DNA from 4 places in the Nitrincola iocasae genome. Region 3 is predicted to be linked to each of the others. Evidence: predicted binding sites of a transcription regulator. Region 3 holds the regulator's gene; each other region holds the start of a gene.

Region 1 (4,070 bases), 890 kb from region 3:
CGGATACTGTTCGTCTTAGTGATGCAGCACAGGCTCTGCAGTCCGCCAGATTACAGGCTGATGACAGCTCGGATTTTAATGCCGAAAAAGTGGCTGAGATAAAAGCCGCTATTGCAGATGGTAGCTACAATATCAGCAATGAACGCGTTGCCGATAAACTATTACAGTTCGAAAAACTTTTTAGTTGATCAACTCTATGCCTACAAATCTCTATGAACAGTTTGCAACCCTGACTCATCAGGGTTGTTTGCTTTTCAGTTCGCTCCAAGAAATTCTTGAGCAAGAGCACGCGGTACTGGAACAGCGTGATCTTGAAGGACTAAAGCAAACTACCCGCAATAAGCATGACATACTGCTCAAGATTGAAAACAATATTCGCGAACGCAATCAGACATTAACACTGGCAGGCTTCTCGCCTTCTGAGGCCGGTTTTGAGAGCTTTTCCGCTGAGTTTCCTGCCTCCCTGCGTGAAGCTGTTTTAGCTGATTGGCTGCAACTAAAGCAACAGCTCCATAACGTTCGCGCAACCAGCAAACGTAACGAACAGATTCTATCCCGCAGCAAGCAAAACGTTGACCAGCTACTGGCCCTATTACAAGGACAGCAAGGCTCCAATGTGCTTTATGATCCGGCTGGCAGCAAAGGCAATTACGCAGCGCAACGTAGTATAGGTAAAGCCTAACCCCTCACACACTGGTCAGCCACCCCGATTCTCAGTACAATACCCGCCGCGCCTTCTCCCTGTAGTTCAACCGGATAGAACGGACCCCTCCTAAGGGTCAGATCGGGGTTCGAGTCCCTGCGGGGAGGCCAATAAATGTTCATAACGCTGATCCGTCAGGGTTTCCAGAAACGCCACTAAAGCATCTATACGCCGATCATCCAGTCCGGGGCCCGTTTCCAGCTCTTCCAGAGAGATATTTTCAGCTATTTCAGGCTCTTGCCAAGGCTCACCGGTTTCCGGATTAATCTGCATGGACACCTTACGGCTGTTGTGCTTGTTATAGAACAACACCACCGTACGCAGATCTTTGAAAACCCCATTGTGCATATAGGGTGCTGTTACTGCCACATTACGCAATGTTGGTGTTTTGAACTTACCCCGCTGCTGTGGATCTGTCACCTCCGGATGCGCCAAAAGCCCTTCATCCGGTGTTTGCACCGCATTTAATGCTCGCAAAGCCGTATTTTCAGGAACGCCAATATTATGGAACTCATAATTACTGAAGGTTTCCTGCTCGCTACCCGGCAAAGACTGCAACTGATGACATAGATTGCAATTAGTAAACTGCTGCGAAAAGAACAGGGTCATCCCCAAATCTTCTTCGGGTGTCAGGCTAACCTCGCCTCGCAGATAACGGTCATATTTTGAATCAAAAGGGGCGAACATTGAGGTCTGCTCAAAGCTGGCAATCGCATCAGCCGCTGCTCTATAGGCAGAGTCGGCATTGTTAAAAATATCGTTACCATAGACCTCAGTAAATAGCTGTTGATAGACGGGATTTTGTTCTAATCGAGCCACCAGGGTCTGTTTATCTGGCAGTGCCATCTCAATAGGATTAAGCGGAGGTCCTTCTGCCTGATCTGTCAACGTAGATGCGCGACCATCCCAAAACTGCCCTCCCACATACACCCCATCTGCATTGCGGTGAAACGGGGGGATGAAAGCTGCATAGCCAATAGCAGGAGCATTCCGGTCTCCCAGAGATTTGCCATCATCACCCAGAGAAACAGCCGCCGCAACGCCTTCTCCTCGGTGATCTGAAAACCCCTTATCCGGCGCATGGCAGGTTGCGCAGGACTGACTGCGAGTTTGTGACAAACCAGGATCAAAGAATAAAGACTGTCCTAACTGCTCTTTTTTGGATAATGCACCGGTAACCACGGAATCCTCAGCCAAGGCGGGCAGCATAAGCACACTATATGCTGCCAGCAATAAAGCTAACCCACACAGATTTACTACGTTTACTTTTTTCATTTCATTCCCCACTCACTTCTACAGCGCCGTAAAACACTTGCCAAGAAAAGCACTATATACCGGTAATTGGCAGCAAAACATGATACAGATCATGCATCAACAAAACTTAACAACATAGTTAATTGTAACAGTAATGATTATCATATAGGATATTTATCTAATCCAACACGGGAGATCATTATGAAACGTACACTCAGTCTGCTCTACGTAGGGCTCGCTTTAGCAGGTGCCACACACCAGGCCATGGCCGCGGATCCTGCCGCTGTATTAAAAACCTATGCCGACATAGCAGAAGCTGGCTACAGCGACTCTGTCACCACCGCACAAGCGCTCAAGAACAAAATCGATAGTCTGCTAGCTAACCCCACCGAAGAAACGCTTCAGGAAGCCCGCGAAGCCTGGATTGCATCCCGCGTCCCTTATCAGCAGACCGAAGTATTTCGTTTTGGCAACGCTATAGTTGATGACTGGGAAGGCCGCGTTAATGCCTGGCCTCTCGACGAAGGCTTGATTGATTATGTTGACGGTAGCAGCTATGGCGATATGTCTGATGAAAATGCACTCTACACCGCCAACGTGATTGCTAACACCTCCATTCAACTGGGTAATGAAACAGTTGATACAACAGAAATTACCGCCGAACTCCTGTCAGAAACCCTGCACGAAATCGATGAGATTGAAGCCAACGTTGCAACCGGCTATCACGCCATCGAGTTTCTGCTCTGGGGGCAGGATCTGTATGGTACTGAAACCGGAGCCGGTGAACGACCTGCTACCGACTTCAGTCTGGAAAACTGCACCGGTGGCAACTGTGACCGCCGCCGAGAGTACCTGACAGTGGCGACAGACCTGTTGATTTCTGACCTGGAAGAGATGGCCGATAACTGGAAAGAGGGTGGCGAAGCCCGTGTAGAGCTAGTTGAAAAAGGCGAAAAAGGTGCACTGGCAACAATTCTGACCGGTATGGGCAGCTTGTCCTATGGCGAACTGGCTGGTGAACGTACCAAACTCGGTCTGATGCTGCATGACCCGGAAGAAGAGCATGATTGTTTTTCTGACAACACTCACAACTCTCACTTCTACGACGTACTGGGGATCAACAACGTATTTCAGGGGCAATATACCCGTGTCGACGGCTCAGTTGTTCAAGGCGCATCTCTGGCTGATATGCTGAGATCAAGCGCACCTGAAGTTGAACAACAGCTGTCAACCGAACTTTCCGAAACGCAGGCTGCTGCCCAAGCGATTGTCGATGCGGCTGCACAAGGCAACACTTTTGATGTGCTGATTGGTGCCGGAAATACCGAAGGTAATGCGCTGGTACAACAGCTGGTTGACTCGCTGACAACACAGACCCGCTCTATTGAGAAAGCTATCAGTGCACTTGAGCTGGACGCGATCGAACTGGAAGGTTCCGACAGTCTGGACAACCCTGATATGGTTATTAACGGCTAAGAATCACGCATGTATCAATTCAGATTGAATGCACTGGGATTCAGTCTGCTGTTGGTTGCCTCTACGGCAGCCAACAGCACGCCTGCCTACCCGGCATCCGAGTTGCAACCAGGCGGTGAAACGACGGTGCAAGTGCCGCGTAACGCCAAGGCCTTTTCTCATCCTTCAGCCCTGCTATCCGATAATGAACAGATGATGTTCACCTTGGGCAGGAGCCTGTTCAAAAAAATCTGGGTCTCTGCTCCGGCTTCAACTAAAGCCAGTGATGGCCTGGGACCACTGTTCAATTCACGTTCCTGTCTGCGCTGTCACACCAACAATGGGCGTGGCCATGCACCCGACACCCGTCAAGCGGACTATAATGCTGTGTCGATGTTATTGCGCCTGAGTATTCCAGCTGCAACTGATCAACACAGCCAAGCATTGAATTCAGGGCAGTCAGGGGTTATTCCAGAGCCCACCTATGGAACTCAACTCCAGGATTTTTCCATTCAGGGAATTCCGGCAGAAGGCCGCTTAAACCTGAGCTATGATGAAATTCCTTTTAGTTTTGCTGATGGGGAAACCCTGACGCTACGAAATCCCAGCTATAGCATCACAGATTTAAACTATGGCCCGCTACACCCTGACACCCTTT
Region 2 (4,070 bases), 1.3 Mb from region 3:
GCGCTGATCAAATCGTCGAGGCGGTCAAACGCTGGGTGGTCACCCAAGACATCCAGCCGGGCGACCGCCTGCCGAATGAAAAGGCCCTCACTGAACTGTTCGAGTGCTCCAAGGGAACCGTGCGGGAAGCGTTGAAATCACTCGAAGTTCAGGGGCTGATCACCGTACGTACCGGCCCTAACGGTGGTGCCATACTGGCCGAAGTCCCCTATGGGCATGCCTCGCAAATGCTGCGTAACTTCCTGCACTTCCAGCACACTAGTGGTCCGGATATCTACGGTCTGCGCAAACTGATAGAACCAGAAATTGCCGTCCTGGCAACCGATAAACTCTCCGATACCGACCTGGAAGAACTGCAACGCCTCACCGACCTTTGTGCCACAGCACCCACAGATATCCAGCAACGCCTGGACCAACGTATGTCCGAACTGGACTTCCACATCCTGCTGGCCGATCGTTGCGGTAATCCGATTTTAGGCTTTATGGGTCGTTTTCTGAATGATCTGCTCAAGGATCTTGTGATATACAAGAAAGTACAACTGCCGGAGCAGATCGAGTTTTCAAAATCCAACCTCCAGTACCACCATGCACTGGTGAAGGCATTCCACCAGCGTGATACCCAGCAGGTCCGCCAACTGATGCTGGAACACATGCAGGCGGCTGAAGCCTTCAACATAGAACTCGAAGCCCGACTTTCAACACAATTTTTGTAGGAGCTCACTTGTAGGAGCCCGCTCTGCGGGCGATGTTTTTTTCGCTCGGGGACCGAGCTCCCACAGACCGAGCTCCTACAACCGAGCTCCCACAGACCGGGCTCCTACAAAAATAACAATGGGATTTAACACCATGTTCAACCGCTTACCACTGCGGCTTAAAGGTTATCTGATCACCGGAGCCGGGGTTGTCATGCTCTCTCCGGATGCCTTGATTGTTAAAGACACTCAGGTAGACATACCCGTGTTCGTGTTCTGGCGTGCGTTGCTAATGATCTGTGTACTGACCCTGCTGGCCTTCTGGCGCTATAAAACCCAGCTACCCGCCGCAATTACACGCTGTGGCAGTGCGCTGTGGATCTGCCCCCTTGCCATAGCCACCAGTTCCTGGGTGTTTGTCGGCGCCAACCGGCTCACTGCCGCCGGGAACGTGCTGGTCATCCAGAACATGGCGCCACTGATTGCCGGACTGCTGGGATTATTCTTCTTCCACCAGAAACTGCGGCTGCAAACCTGGATCGTTATCCTCTTGTGCATTGCCGGTGCCATCATGATGCTATCGGGCGAAATGGAAGCCGGTAACCCCATGGGCCTGTTGATCGCCGCCATCCTGCCCATCTCCATGGCGATCAACACCACCGTTGCCAGCGCACAAAAAGGTATAGATACCACCGTACTCCTGCCTTTTGCCGGTATTGCCATGTTAATTCCCGCCATCCTCATGGGCGGCGTGGCCATGCCCCCCTGGGACGACATGAAACGCATTCTGCTGCTCGGGCTGATCTTTCTACCCGCCGCCTACTACCTGATTCAAAGCGGTCCGCGCTACATTACCGGGGCCGAAGTCAGCCTGATGCTGATTCTGGAAACCCTGCTCGGCACTCTGTTGGTGTGGTGGTGGGTCGGTGAACTGCCAACGACCATGGCCTTCCTCGGTGGTGGCCTGATTCTGCTGGTACTCACCTCCAGCGCCCTGCTGGATCTCTACCGCATGAATCTGAAATCCCGCCGAGGTGTTCCAGATCCAAGAGATCTGGAAAAAACCTCATAAAGCATCGGCGTCACCCACCAGCTTTTGCAGTAACGCATTGGTTCTGGAAAACAAAACACTAGTTACCTCATTAAGGGTGCCACACTGGGGTACTAGTATCACTTTAGAGTGACACGCTTTTCGTCGTCCATGACCGCTCCACTGCCGCCGTCCTGGCGGCAGACGGTCACTCCAAAGCGATACCACCACCCCGCTCAAAGCCCTGTGCCAGCTTAAAAAAACAACTGCTTGGTAATGGTATATACCGCCCGAAAATGTTGTTTTTTAAACTTTATGCTGGCACCCAATATATAGAGGGCTGATGGGACCGGGTTTGGCTGACCCTGTGCGCCAAGGATGGCGCACTGGAGCCCCCAGGGATGGGTTTACGGCGCGTCAGACAGGCCCGGTCCCATTAGCCCAAGCCACATTGTTATAGATCAAGTATAGTGTGATTAACCCCTGGATAATCACCCCATTTAAGACTAGCTTTAAAGGTACAAAAAGGCTTTATTGACAGGAGCTTACAATGAGCCCGAAACAACTGACCCTGGATGGTAATGAAGCAGCAGCGCGGATTGCACATGCCACCAATGAAGTGATTGCCATCTACCCCATTACGCCCGCCTCGGTGATGGGTGAAGTCGCCGATGCCCTGTCGGCGGAAGGTCAGACCAACCTCTGGGGCAGTATTCCCAAAATTGTCGAGATGCAAAGCGAAGCAGGCGCAGCCGGTGCGATTCATGGTGCCCTGCAAGCCGGTTCACTCTGTACTACGTTTACCGCATCGCAAGGCTTGCTGCTGATGCTGCCGAATATGTACAAAATTGCCGGGGAACTCACCCCCACGGTGTTTCATATTGCCGCACGTTCCCTCGCGGCGCAGGCCCTGTCTATCTTTTGTGATCATAGCGATGTGATGGCCACTCGTGGCACCGGCTTTGCACTGCTAGCATCGAATTCTGTGCAGGAAGTGCAGGATATGGCACTGATATCTCAGGCGGTATCACTCAAAAGTCGCCTGCCGGTGCTGCATTTTTTTGATGGTTTTCGGACCTCACACGAAATCGTCAAAATCGATACCCTCAGCGATGAACAGATTCGCGCCCTGTTGGATGAACGCTGTATTCACAACCACCGGGCCCGTGCCATGAGTCCGGATCATCCGGTGATACGCGGTACCTCACAAAACCCGGATGTGTATTTTCAGGCGCGCGAATCGGTTAACCCTTACTATCAGCAGTTCAGTCAGCATTTAACCGAAGTGATGCAAGCGTTTGGAAAGCTTACCGGGCGTCATTACCAACCCTATGAATACTATGGTGCGGCCGATGCCAAGCAGTTGATTGTGCTGATGGGATCAGCGGTACAAACGCTGCAGGAAACGGTGGATCATCTGAATGCCACCGGTGAAAAAACAGCGGTGCTGGCTGTACGCCTCTACCGCCCAATGGATCCACAAAAATTACTAGCGTGTCTCCCCGCCTCCATCCAATCCATCGCCGTACTGGATCGCTGCAAGGAGCCAGGCAGCGACGGTGAGCCGCTGTATAAAGATCTGGTCACACTGATCGCGCAAGCGGTAAGCCAAGGTACCGCTCCCTTCACGCATTTGCCAAAAATCTGTGGCGGTCGCTATGGCTTATCGTCCAAAGAGTTTACCCCCGGGATGGTCAAAGCCATCTTTGAGATGCTGAAAGCACCCCAGCTTAAGCAGGGCTTTACCATCGGTATAGACGATGACCTGAGCCATACCTCACTCGAATGGGACAGTCAGTTCCGCACCCAGGCAAGCCAGGCGGCTACCAGTGCGTTGTTTTATGGACTGGGTGCCGACGGCACCGTGAGCGCCAACAAAAATGCGATCAAAATTATAGGTGAACAGACCGACCTGCAGGTGCAGGGCTATTTTGTCTATGACTCGAAAAAATCCGGTGCCATGACTATCTCCCACCTGCGCTTCAGCCCAGAGCCTATCCGTTCAGCCTATCTGATTCAGGATAATGAAGCCGCATTCGTCGCCTGTCACCAGAGCATTTTCCTGCAACGCCCAGATCTGTTGAATGCAGCAGCGCCCAACGGTGTGTTTCTGCTGAATACCTCAACACCACCGGATCAGGTCTGGGACAGTTTGCCTCTGGCTATTCAGCAGGATCTGATCGACAAGCAGCTGAGTTTCTATATGATTGATGCCTACGCCCTGGCAGAACAACTGCAGATGGGGCGACGCATCAACACCATTATGCAAAGCTGTTTCTTCACCATCACCGAGTTACTGCCACGTGAAACCGCCTTGCAGGCAATGAAAACCGCAGTGGAAGAAACCT
Region 3 (4,070 bases):
CGTTGGTTTGAATACTCAGGGTGGCAGATACCCGGCTTGGCTGATACTACTGGGGTATAACCTCGGCCGCATCAGTAGCTATACCCTTGCAGGTGCTCTAATAGGCATTGCAGGCGCCATGGTTGCAACAGGCATCACAGGTCTGATACTGCAAACCTTTGCAGGCATATTACTGATAGCTATGGGACTTTATGTTGGTCAATGGTGGTTTGGCATTACCCGGCTGGAAACCTTGGGTGGTCATCTATGGCGGCATATCCAGCCTCATGCGGCCAAAATTTTGCCTGTTCGTAATCCACACCAAGCGGTGTTATTAGGTATACTCTGGGGCTGGCTCCCCTGTGGTTTGGTGTATAGCACACTGCTCTGGTCTTCGGCCGCAGGAAGTTGGCAACAGAGCGCCTTGCTAATGGCCGCATTTGGTCTGGGTACCTTGCCAGCCATGTTTACCACTGGACTGCTCGCCCGCCAGGTACGTAGTCTGATGCAGAAACGCCTGACGCGCCAGATAGCAGGCGCACTGATTATTGGCTTTGGTATTTACACTTTGCCACTCAACAGTCTGTTCAACCTGTAGAATCAGCAGACTGACACCGACAAAGTTTTAAAGATTGATTAAATTGAGGTATTTTTGGTGATAAACGATAGCCGCATTGTATGGAATATGGATCTGATTAAACGCTATGATCTGTCAGGCCCACGCTATACTTCCTACCCGACAGCAGTGCAGTTTGATCCGGCACTTTCACCTGAATCGCTGATTACCCAGGGGCAAGCTTCAGCTGACAAGTCTGCCCCCTTGTCACTCTATGTTCATATCCCTTTTTGTGCCCATGTTTGTTATTACTGTGCCTGCAACAAGGTTATCACCCGCAATCGTGACCGGGCTCAACCTTACCTCGAAACTGTTTATCGCGAAATGAAGCAGCTGTCACAATGGTACAGTGATGACCGGATCGTGGATCAGTTGCACTGGGGCGGTGGTACACCGACATTTATCAGCGACCAGCAAATGCATGAGCTTATGTCTGCTTTGCGCAGTCAATTTAATCTGCGTGATGATGACAAAGGGGATTATTCGATTGAAATCGATCCACGCGAAGCCAGCCCGGAAACACTGGAGGTGTTGCGCAAAACAGGCTTTAACCGCATCAGCTTAGGGGTGCAGGATCTGGACCCTAAGGTGCAGAGTGCCGTCAATCGCGTACAACCATTGGAACAAACCCAGGCAGTTCTGGATAAATCGCGACAATTGGGCTTTTCATCCATCAACATGGACCTGATTTATGGTCTGCCGCATCAGACTGAGCAAAGTTTTGATGCGACCCTGGACGTAGTCATCGGCATGAATCCTGATCGCCTGTCAGTGTTTAACTACGCCCACCTCCCGGACCGTTTTCGCTCTCAAAAACATATCAATTCAGATGAACTGCCCTCGCCGGAAACCAAGCTGGCGATACTACAAAACACTATTGATAAACTGCTGGACGCAGGTTATGTCTATATCGGCATGGACCATTTTGCCAAACCCGATGATAGCTTGGCACTGGCTCAGGCGGCAGGTCAACTGCATCGAAACTTTCAGGGCTACACAACGCATGCTGAATGTGATCTGGTGGCCATGGGCGTTTCAGCAATCAGCCAGATAGGCCGGGTTTATTACCAGAATGAACACGACCTGGCAGCCTACACGCAAGCGGTGACACAACAGCAGCACGCCATCAAACGCGGGGTCTGTCTGACTGATGATGACCTTATCCGAGGAGCGGTGATTAACCAGCTGATTTGCCACTTTGAATTGAATCCTGCTGCAATCGAAAAACGTTTCAATCTAAACTTTGATCAATACTTTGCTGCAGAGTTAGCAGAACTGGCTCAGTTTGAAGACGATGGTCTGATTCAGCGTCAAGGACGCCATATCAGTGTTACCCCTTCGGGTCGTCTGCTCATCCGCCGTATTTGTATGGCATTCGACGCTTACATACCCAAACAACAGCCGACACGGGGTTATTCACGCATTATTTAACATCGGCGCTAGCAGAATAGGCTGAACTATTCTGGTGCAGCCTTCACCCTGCCGCAGAAATGTTACATAATGGTGCCTATAACTATGAGTTCACGGGAAAGTAAGCAAATGGAAAATAAAAAAGCAACGGGTAAGCTCCACAGCCTGAATCAGGTGCATTGCAGTACCTGCAGTTTGAGTTCTCTTTGCCTGCCGGTGTCACTCAACATGACAGAAATGGAACGGCTGGATACGATCATCGACAAAAGTCGACCCTTAAAAAAGGGTGAGCACCTATTTCGCCAAGGTGATACCTTTGGCAGCGTTTATGCCATTCGTGCTGGCTCGGTAAAAAGCTACAGTATTACCGATGACGGTGAAGAGCAGATCACTGGCTTCTTTTTCCCCGGTGAACTGGTCGGTTTAAGTGCTTACGATACATCGACCTACCCAGTATCAGTTAAAGTGCTGGAAACCACTACGGTGTGCGAAATTCCCTTTGAACGCCTGGATGAACTTTCCGGACACATGCCAGAACTCAGACGTCAGTTACTGCGTACCATGAGCAAGGAAATCTGTAACGACCAACAGATGATGATGCTGTTATCGAAGAAAAATGCCGAACAACGCGTAGCCAGCTTCCTGCTGAAGCTATCGCAGCGATTTCATGAACGCGGCTATTCAGCCAGCTTCTTCCGGTTATCCATGTCACGTAACGAGATAGGCAACTATCTGGGACTCGCCGTTGAAACCATCAGCCGTATATTTACCCGTTTTCAGACGCTGGGACTGATCCATGTAGATGGAAAAGAAGTTGAAATCCTGGACAGTGAAAAGCTCAACGAGCACTCAGGCGAAGCTCAATCTACTGATAATGCCTGCAAGAGCGGCCGCTAATCAGCGCATCCACAAGCTGAATCCCTTGCCTTCGGAGACATAAATGTCCTACGACGAACTCTATATCAAGTCGGTGATCCGCTCGATCCCTGACTGGCCGGAACCCGGTGTCATTTTTCGTGATGTGACTCCTGTTTTTAAAGATCCCAAGGCTATGCGCATGGTTTGTGATGCGTTTATCCAGCGCTACATGAACACGGATATAACCCACATAGCCTGCATTGATGCCCGGGGTTTTATTCTTGGATCAGTGGTTGCTTATCAGTTAAATCTGCCGATGGTACTGATTCGAAAAAAAGGTAAATTGCCCGGCGACACTCTGTCTCAGGAATACAATTTAGAATATGGTACCGCTGCCATCGAAATGCAGACAGATGCGCTACAGCCAGTAGCTGAAGCTAACGTGCTGGTATTTGACGATCTGATTGCTACCGGTGGCACGGTCATGGCCGCTTTATCCCTGATCAACAAGCTCGGTGGCAAGGTTCATGAAGTCGCCTCACTGATTGATTTGCCCGACCTGATGGGTTCTCAAAAAATCCAGGACAGTAATGTCGCCGTATTTAGCCTGCTGGCTTATGAGGGCCTGTAACAATCATGAACAGTTTTAAAAATTTGCTTTGCTACCGCTTTGAACCTGATTCAACCCTGTCACCGGAAATTCTTGAAAAAGCGCTGTCAGAACACCCTTTCACCCCCTGTGGACGCCATGAATTACAGCGCAGTGGCTGGGTAGCTCCCTGCCCTTTTGCTGATTCTTTAGTGTTCACCAGCAGCGGTTTTATGCTGATCACCCTGTTGCGGGAAGAGCGTATTCTGCCAGCCAGTGTCATTCGTGATGAGGTGCAGGAACGAGTCAGTCGTATAGAGGCCGCTGACGCACGCAAAGTCTACAAAAAAGAGAAAGACCAACTTAAAGATGAAGTCGTGCTGGAACTGTTACCACGCGCTTTCTCCAAGCGCCAGAGTTGCCGTGCCCTGCTAATGCCGGAGCAAGGCTGGTTGCTGATCGACTCTGGCAGTTTCAACCGGGGTGAGCTGTTACTGAATGCATTACGCGAGGCCCTTGGCTCACTCAAAGTAAAACCCCTGAATGTTAATCAGGCTCCAGCCAGTGTGATGACACAGTGGTTACAGGATATCCACCAGGTCAGCAGTGGCTTTGAAG
Region 4 (4,070 bases), 790 kb from region 3:
TAAATATAAGATTAGTATGAGAATAATGCGCTAAAATAACTGAAAACCCCGATACCAACAAGTGAATTATATTATTCAACCCGGCACAGACACCTCAACATTTTCATGACAACTCACGCTTTTATCCGACAAAGCAGCCTATTTCTGCTAGCATTAGCGCAATTACAAGCAGGAGAAAGACCCTAAGTGTTTACTGATATCCAACTCAATGAGCGCCTCCAGAAAGCCCTGGATGCTCAAGGCATTACCGCACCGACTGCCGTCCAGCAAGCCACCATTGCCCCCGCTCTCAGTGGCAGGGATTTAATGATCAGTGCGGTGACGGGCAGCGGCAAAACCTATGCCTTTCTTTTGCCTATGCTGCAACGCTTTATTGATACACCCTCGCCCAAAACAGCGACACGTGCACTGATTCTGGCACCTACGCGAGAGTTGGCCGAACAGGTTTCAAAATCCTGTGAGCAACTGGCTGCCTTCACCCAGATTAAATCATTGAGTATATATGGTGGTGAAGGGTTTAAAGAGCAGGCAGCAAAACTACGCAAAAACCCGGAAATTCTGGTCGCCACACCTGGCCGCTTGATTGAACATTTGGAACGCCAGACTATCGACCTCAGCGATCTGGAAGTCCTGGTACTCGATGAAGCTGACCGTATGCTGGACATGGGCTTCAGTGAGGATGTACTGAAAATAGCCGCACAATGCCGCCCAGAGCGTCAGACGCTGCTGTTCTCAGCCACACTGAATACTGGTGACATCCGCAGCCTGACCGAACAAGTGATGAACAACCCTGAATCACTGTTACTCAGCGATGCCCGCACACAGGTTGAAGCCATTACCCAGCAAGTGATCCTGGCCGACGATGTTAAACACAAAGAGCGCCTACTCAACCGCTTGCTCAGCCATGAACCCTACAGCCGCGCCTTGATATTCACCAATACCCGTGTTGCGGCTGATCAATTGGGCAATGTACTAAGCTATCAGAAGCATCGCGCCGCCGTGTTGCATGGCGATATGGACCAACCCAAGCGACGCCAGGTACTTAAGCTGTTTCGCGAAAACCGCATACAGATACTGGTCGCCACAGATGTGGCCGCGCGCGGACTGGATGTAGAAGGTATCGATCTGGTGATTAACTTCGCCATGGCTCGTAGTGGGGACGACTATGTGCATCGCATCGGCCGTACAGGGCGTGCAGGTGAAAGTGGTACCGCCATCTCATTGATCTCACCTTCAGAATGGAACTTGATGTGTAGCATTGAACGTTATCTTCGAATCAGCCTTGAACGCCGCACGCTATCAGGTTTCGAAGGCAGCTTTAAAGGACCGCTTAAAACCAAGGCGTCAGGCAAGGCCATAGGCAAGAAAAAACGTCCGGAAGCTAAAAAGCAGGACGATGATAAACCCAAGGTTAAAAAACGTCTGCGGGATCAAAAAGCCATAGGCAAGCGCCGCAAGCCTCAAAATACTGAACCTCAGACCCTTGACCAGGGCTTCGCACCCCTGAAAAAAAGAAAAGCACCTGACGCTGGGTGAAACATCAGGTGCTAAAGGTACAGTTCTATGCTGTGACTGAGAGTCTATCGTCACAGCGGACTGCATTACCTGATCTGCATCAACAAATTAGTTGTCTCTGATTAATTTATACAAATACAACTTTCGCCTAACGCTCAATCGTGCGGTTTTCCTCTAAAATAGACTTAGAGATGAGGAGAAAAATAATTTATGACAACTGCATACATTACGCACGAAGACTGCCTGCTCCATAATATGGGGCCGGATCATCCGGAAAGTCCGGTGCGTTTGCAGGCAATCCGCAAGGTGCTGGAACGAACCGGTCTTATGGACCATATGGACCAGCTTACAGCGGTGCCTGCATCAGCCGAGCAAATTCAGCTGGCACACGCCAAGCTGCACCAGAAAAAACTGGAAATGAAGGTCCCACGTGAAGGGGTTGTCTATACCGATGAGGACACCGCTCTCTGCCCTCACTCCCTTGATGCAGCTCATTTGGCGGCGGGTGGCGTCATACTGGCAACCAACCGGGTTCTGTCAGGGAAGGCACAGAATGCCTTTTGTGCGGTTCGGCCACCAGGCCACCATGCAGAATACAATCTCCCTATGGGCTTTTGTTTTTACAATAACGTGGCTATAGGCGCCTGCCATGCATTATTGCAGGAAGGCATCGAACGCGTTGCCGTGCTCGATTTTGATGTGCACCATTGTAATGGCACTGTGGATATTTTCAAAGATCGCCCAGAGGTATTGGTATGCTCAACCTTCCAATACCCCTATTACCCGGAACGCTATTGCGAAATCGACCGTCCCAATATAGTCAATTGCCCGATTGCGGCTCATTCAGATAACAGCGTGTTCCGCAAAGCGATTGAAGAGCGCTGGCTCCCGGCGTTGGAAGCACACAAACCAGATATCATTTTCATCTCTGCCGGGTTTGATGCGCACAAGGAAGACCCTATGGCCGATTTAAACCTGGATGAAGAAGATTATCGCTGGGTGACACAACAGATAATGCAGATGGCGGAAAAGCATAGCCACAAACGCATCGTCTCAGTGCTGGAAGGTGGCTATAGCCCAGTAGCACTTGCTTTCAGTGTACAGGCACACCTTGAGGTTCTGGCAGGCTTTTAGAATCTGTGAGGGCATCCTGCCCTCACACTTCATATCAACGCCCGTATATCATATCCGGCAACCAGGTAATTAGGCCTGGGAAAATAATCAGCAGCGCAATCGCCACGACCTGAAGCACCACAAAAGGCATAGCCCCTTGATATATATGCCGCGTGGTAATGGCATCCGGCGCCACCCCGCGTAAATAGAAGAGTGAAAATCCAAACGGCGGCGTCAGGAAGCTGGTCTGAAGATTAACAGCCACCATAACCCCTAACCAGATGGGATCGATATCCATCATCAATAAAATCGGAGCCGTAATCGGGATAACCAGAAAGATAATTTCAAAGGTATCCAGAATAAAGCCCAGCAAAAACATCAGCAGCATCACAAAAATGATAGCCCCGAGCTTTCCGCCCGGCAGGCTGTTAAGAAAATCACTCACCAGCTCTTCACCACCCATCATCCGGAACACCAGCGAAAATACCGACGCACCGATCAGAATAATAAAGATCATCGTTGTGGTATTGGCGGTAGCAAACATCACCTGACGCAGGTTTGTAAAGGTCAGTTTGCGTCGTACCGCTGCCAACAGAATGGCACCGACAGCACCGACAGAAGCCGACTCCGTAGGCGTCGCCACCCCCCCCAGTATTGAGCCCAGTACGGCAATGATCAGGACCAAAGGTGGCAACAGAGTAAAAATAACATCATGAAACAGACGCTTGCGCTCCGCAGCTGTTACTTCCAGCGCGGGACAGGTTTCAGGATGGCGAATCGCTTTGTAGATCATATAGAGCATATAAATGCCCACCAGCATCAGCCCGGGAATGAATGCTCCGGCAAACAAGTCACCCACTGAAACGGGCGTCGGCGCGAAATTCCCTTTGGACATCTGCACCTGCTGGTTGACCCCAGCCAACATGTCACCCATAAAGATCAGCACAGTAGACGGCGGAATAATCTGCCCCAAAGTGCCTGAAGCACAGATTACGCCAGTTGCTAATTTAGGATCATAGCCAGCTCGCATCATCGCTGGCAGCGACAACAACCCCATAGTGACCACGGTAGCCCCGACGATACCCGTAGACGCCGCTAACAACGCACCCACCACGATGACCGATAACCCCAAACCACCCCGTAGTTTACCGAACAAGCGCCCCATGGTAATCAACAACTGCTCTGCAATTCCGGAACGCTCCAGCATCATCCCCATAAAGATGAATAAAGGCACAGCAACCAACACCTCATTCAACATGATGCCAATATAACGGGGCGCCAGGCTGGAGAGATTAGACAGGTCAAACACACCGAGCACATGACCGACAGCAGCAAAAATGACTGATGTCCCAGCTAGCGAAAAGGCAACCGGGAAGCCCATCATCAACACACCGATGATGGAAAAAAACATTAATAATGAGAGGATCTCACCCAACAGAACC

The links. Region 3 encodes FNR, which switches genes on or off when oxygen is low (the NO sensors DNR and NnrR bind a similar motif). Its sites were predicted from a motif close to TTGATNTANATCAA; they were not measured.
Region 1: the regulator FNR is predicted to act here: its motif matches at 2,058-2,071, upstream of F5I99_RS15350 (cytochrome-c peroxidase).
Region 2: the regulator FNR is predicted to act here: its motif matches at 2,174-2,187, upstream of nifJ (pyruvate:ferredoxin (flavodoxin) oxidoreductase).
Region 4: the regulator FNR is predicted to act here: its motif matches at 1,606-1,619, upstream of F5I99_RS14880 (histone deacetylase family protein).

What each region holds. Positions count from the first base shown of each region.
Region 1 covers NZ_CP044222.1:3,327,386-3,331,455, forward strand. The annotation lists gene flgM (flagellar biosynthesis anti-sigma factor FlgM) at 1-188, shown strand, start outside; gene flgN (flagellar protein FlgN) at 197-682, shown strand; tRNA gene F5I99_RS15345 (tRNA-Arg) at 738-813, shown strand; gene F5I99_RS15350 (cytochrome-c peroxidase) at 773-1,978, opposite strand; gene F5I99_RS15355 (imelysin family protein) at 2,159-3,433, shown strand; gene F5I99_RS15360 (di-heme oxidoreductase family protein) at 3,443-4,070, shown strand, end outside.
Region 2 covers NZ_CP044222.1:1,150,882-1,154,951, reverse strand. The annotation lists gene F5I99_RS05340 (FadR/GntR family transcriptional regulator) at 1-713, shown strand, start outside; gene F5I99_RS05335 (DMT family transporter) at 847-1,764, shown strand; gene nifJ (pyruvate:ferredoxin (flavodoxin) oxidoreductase) at 2,273-4,070, shown strand, end outside.
Region 3 covers NZ_CP044222.1:2,435,369-2,439,438, forward strand. The annotation lists gene F5I99_RS11250 (sulfite exporter TauE/SafE family protein) at 1-577, shown strand, start outside; gene hemN (oxygen-independent coproporphyrinogen III oxidase) at 638-2,026, shown strand; gene fnr (fumarate/nitrate reduction transcriptional regulator Fnr) at 2,135-2,902, shown strand; gene F5I99_RS11265 (adenine phosphoribosyltransferase) at 2,946-3,494, shown strand; gene F5I99_RS11270 (recombination-associated protein RdgC) at 3,500-4,070, shown strand, end outside.
Region 4 covers NZ_CP044222.1:3,230,272-3,234,341, forward strand. The annotation lists gene F5I99_RS14870 (NlpC/P60 family protein) at 1-1, opposite strand, end outside; gene F5I99_RS14875 (DEAD/DEAH box helicase) at 187-1,536, shown strand; gene F5I99_RS14880 (histone deacetylase family protein) at 1,726-2,649, shown strand; gene F5I99_RS14885 (TRAP transporter large permease) at 2,684-4,070, opposite strand, start outside.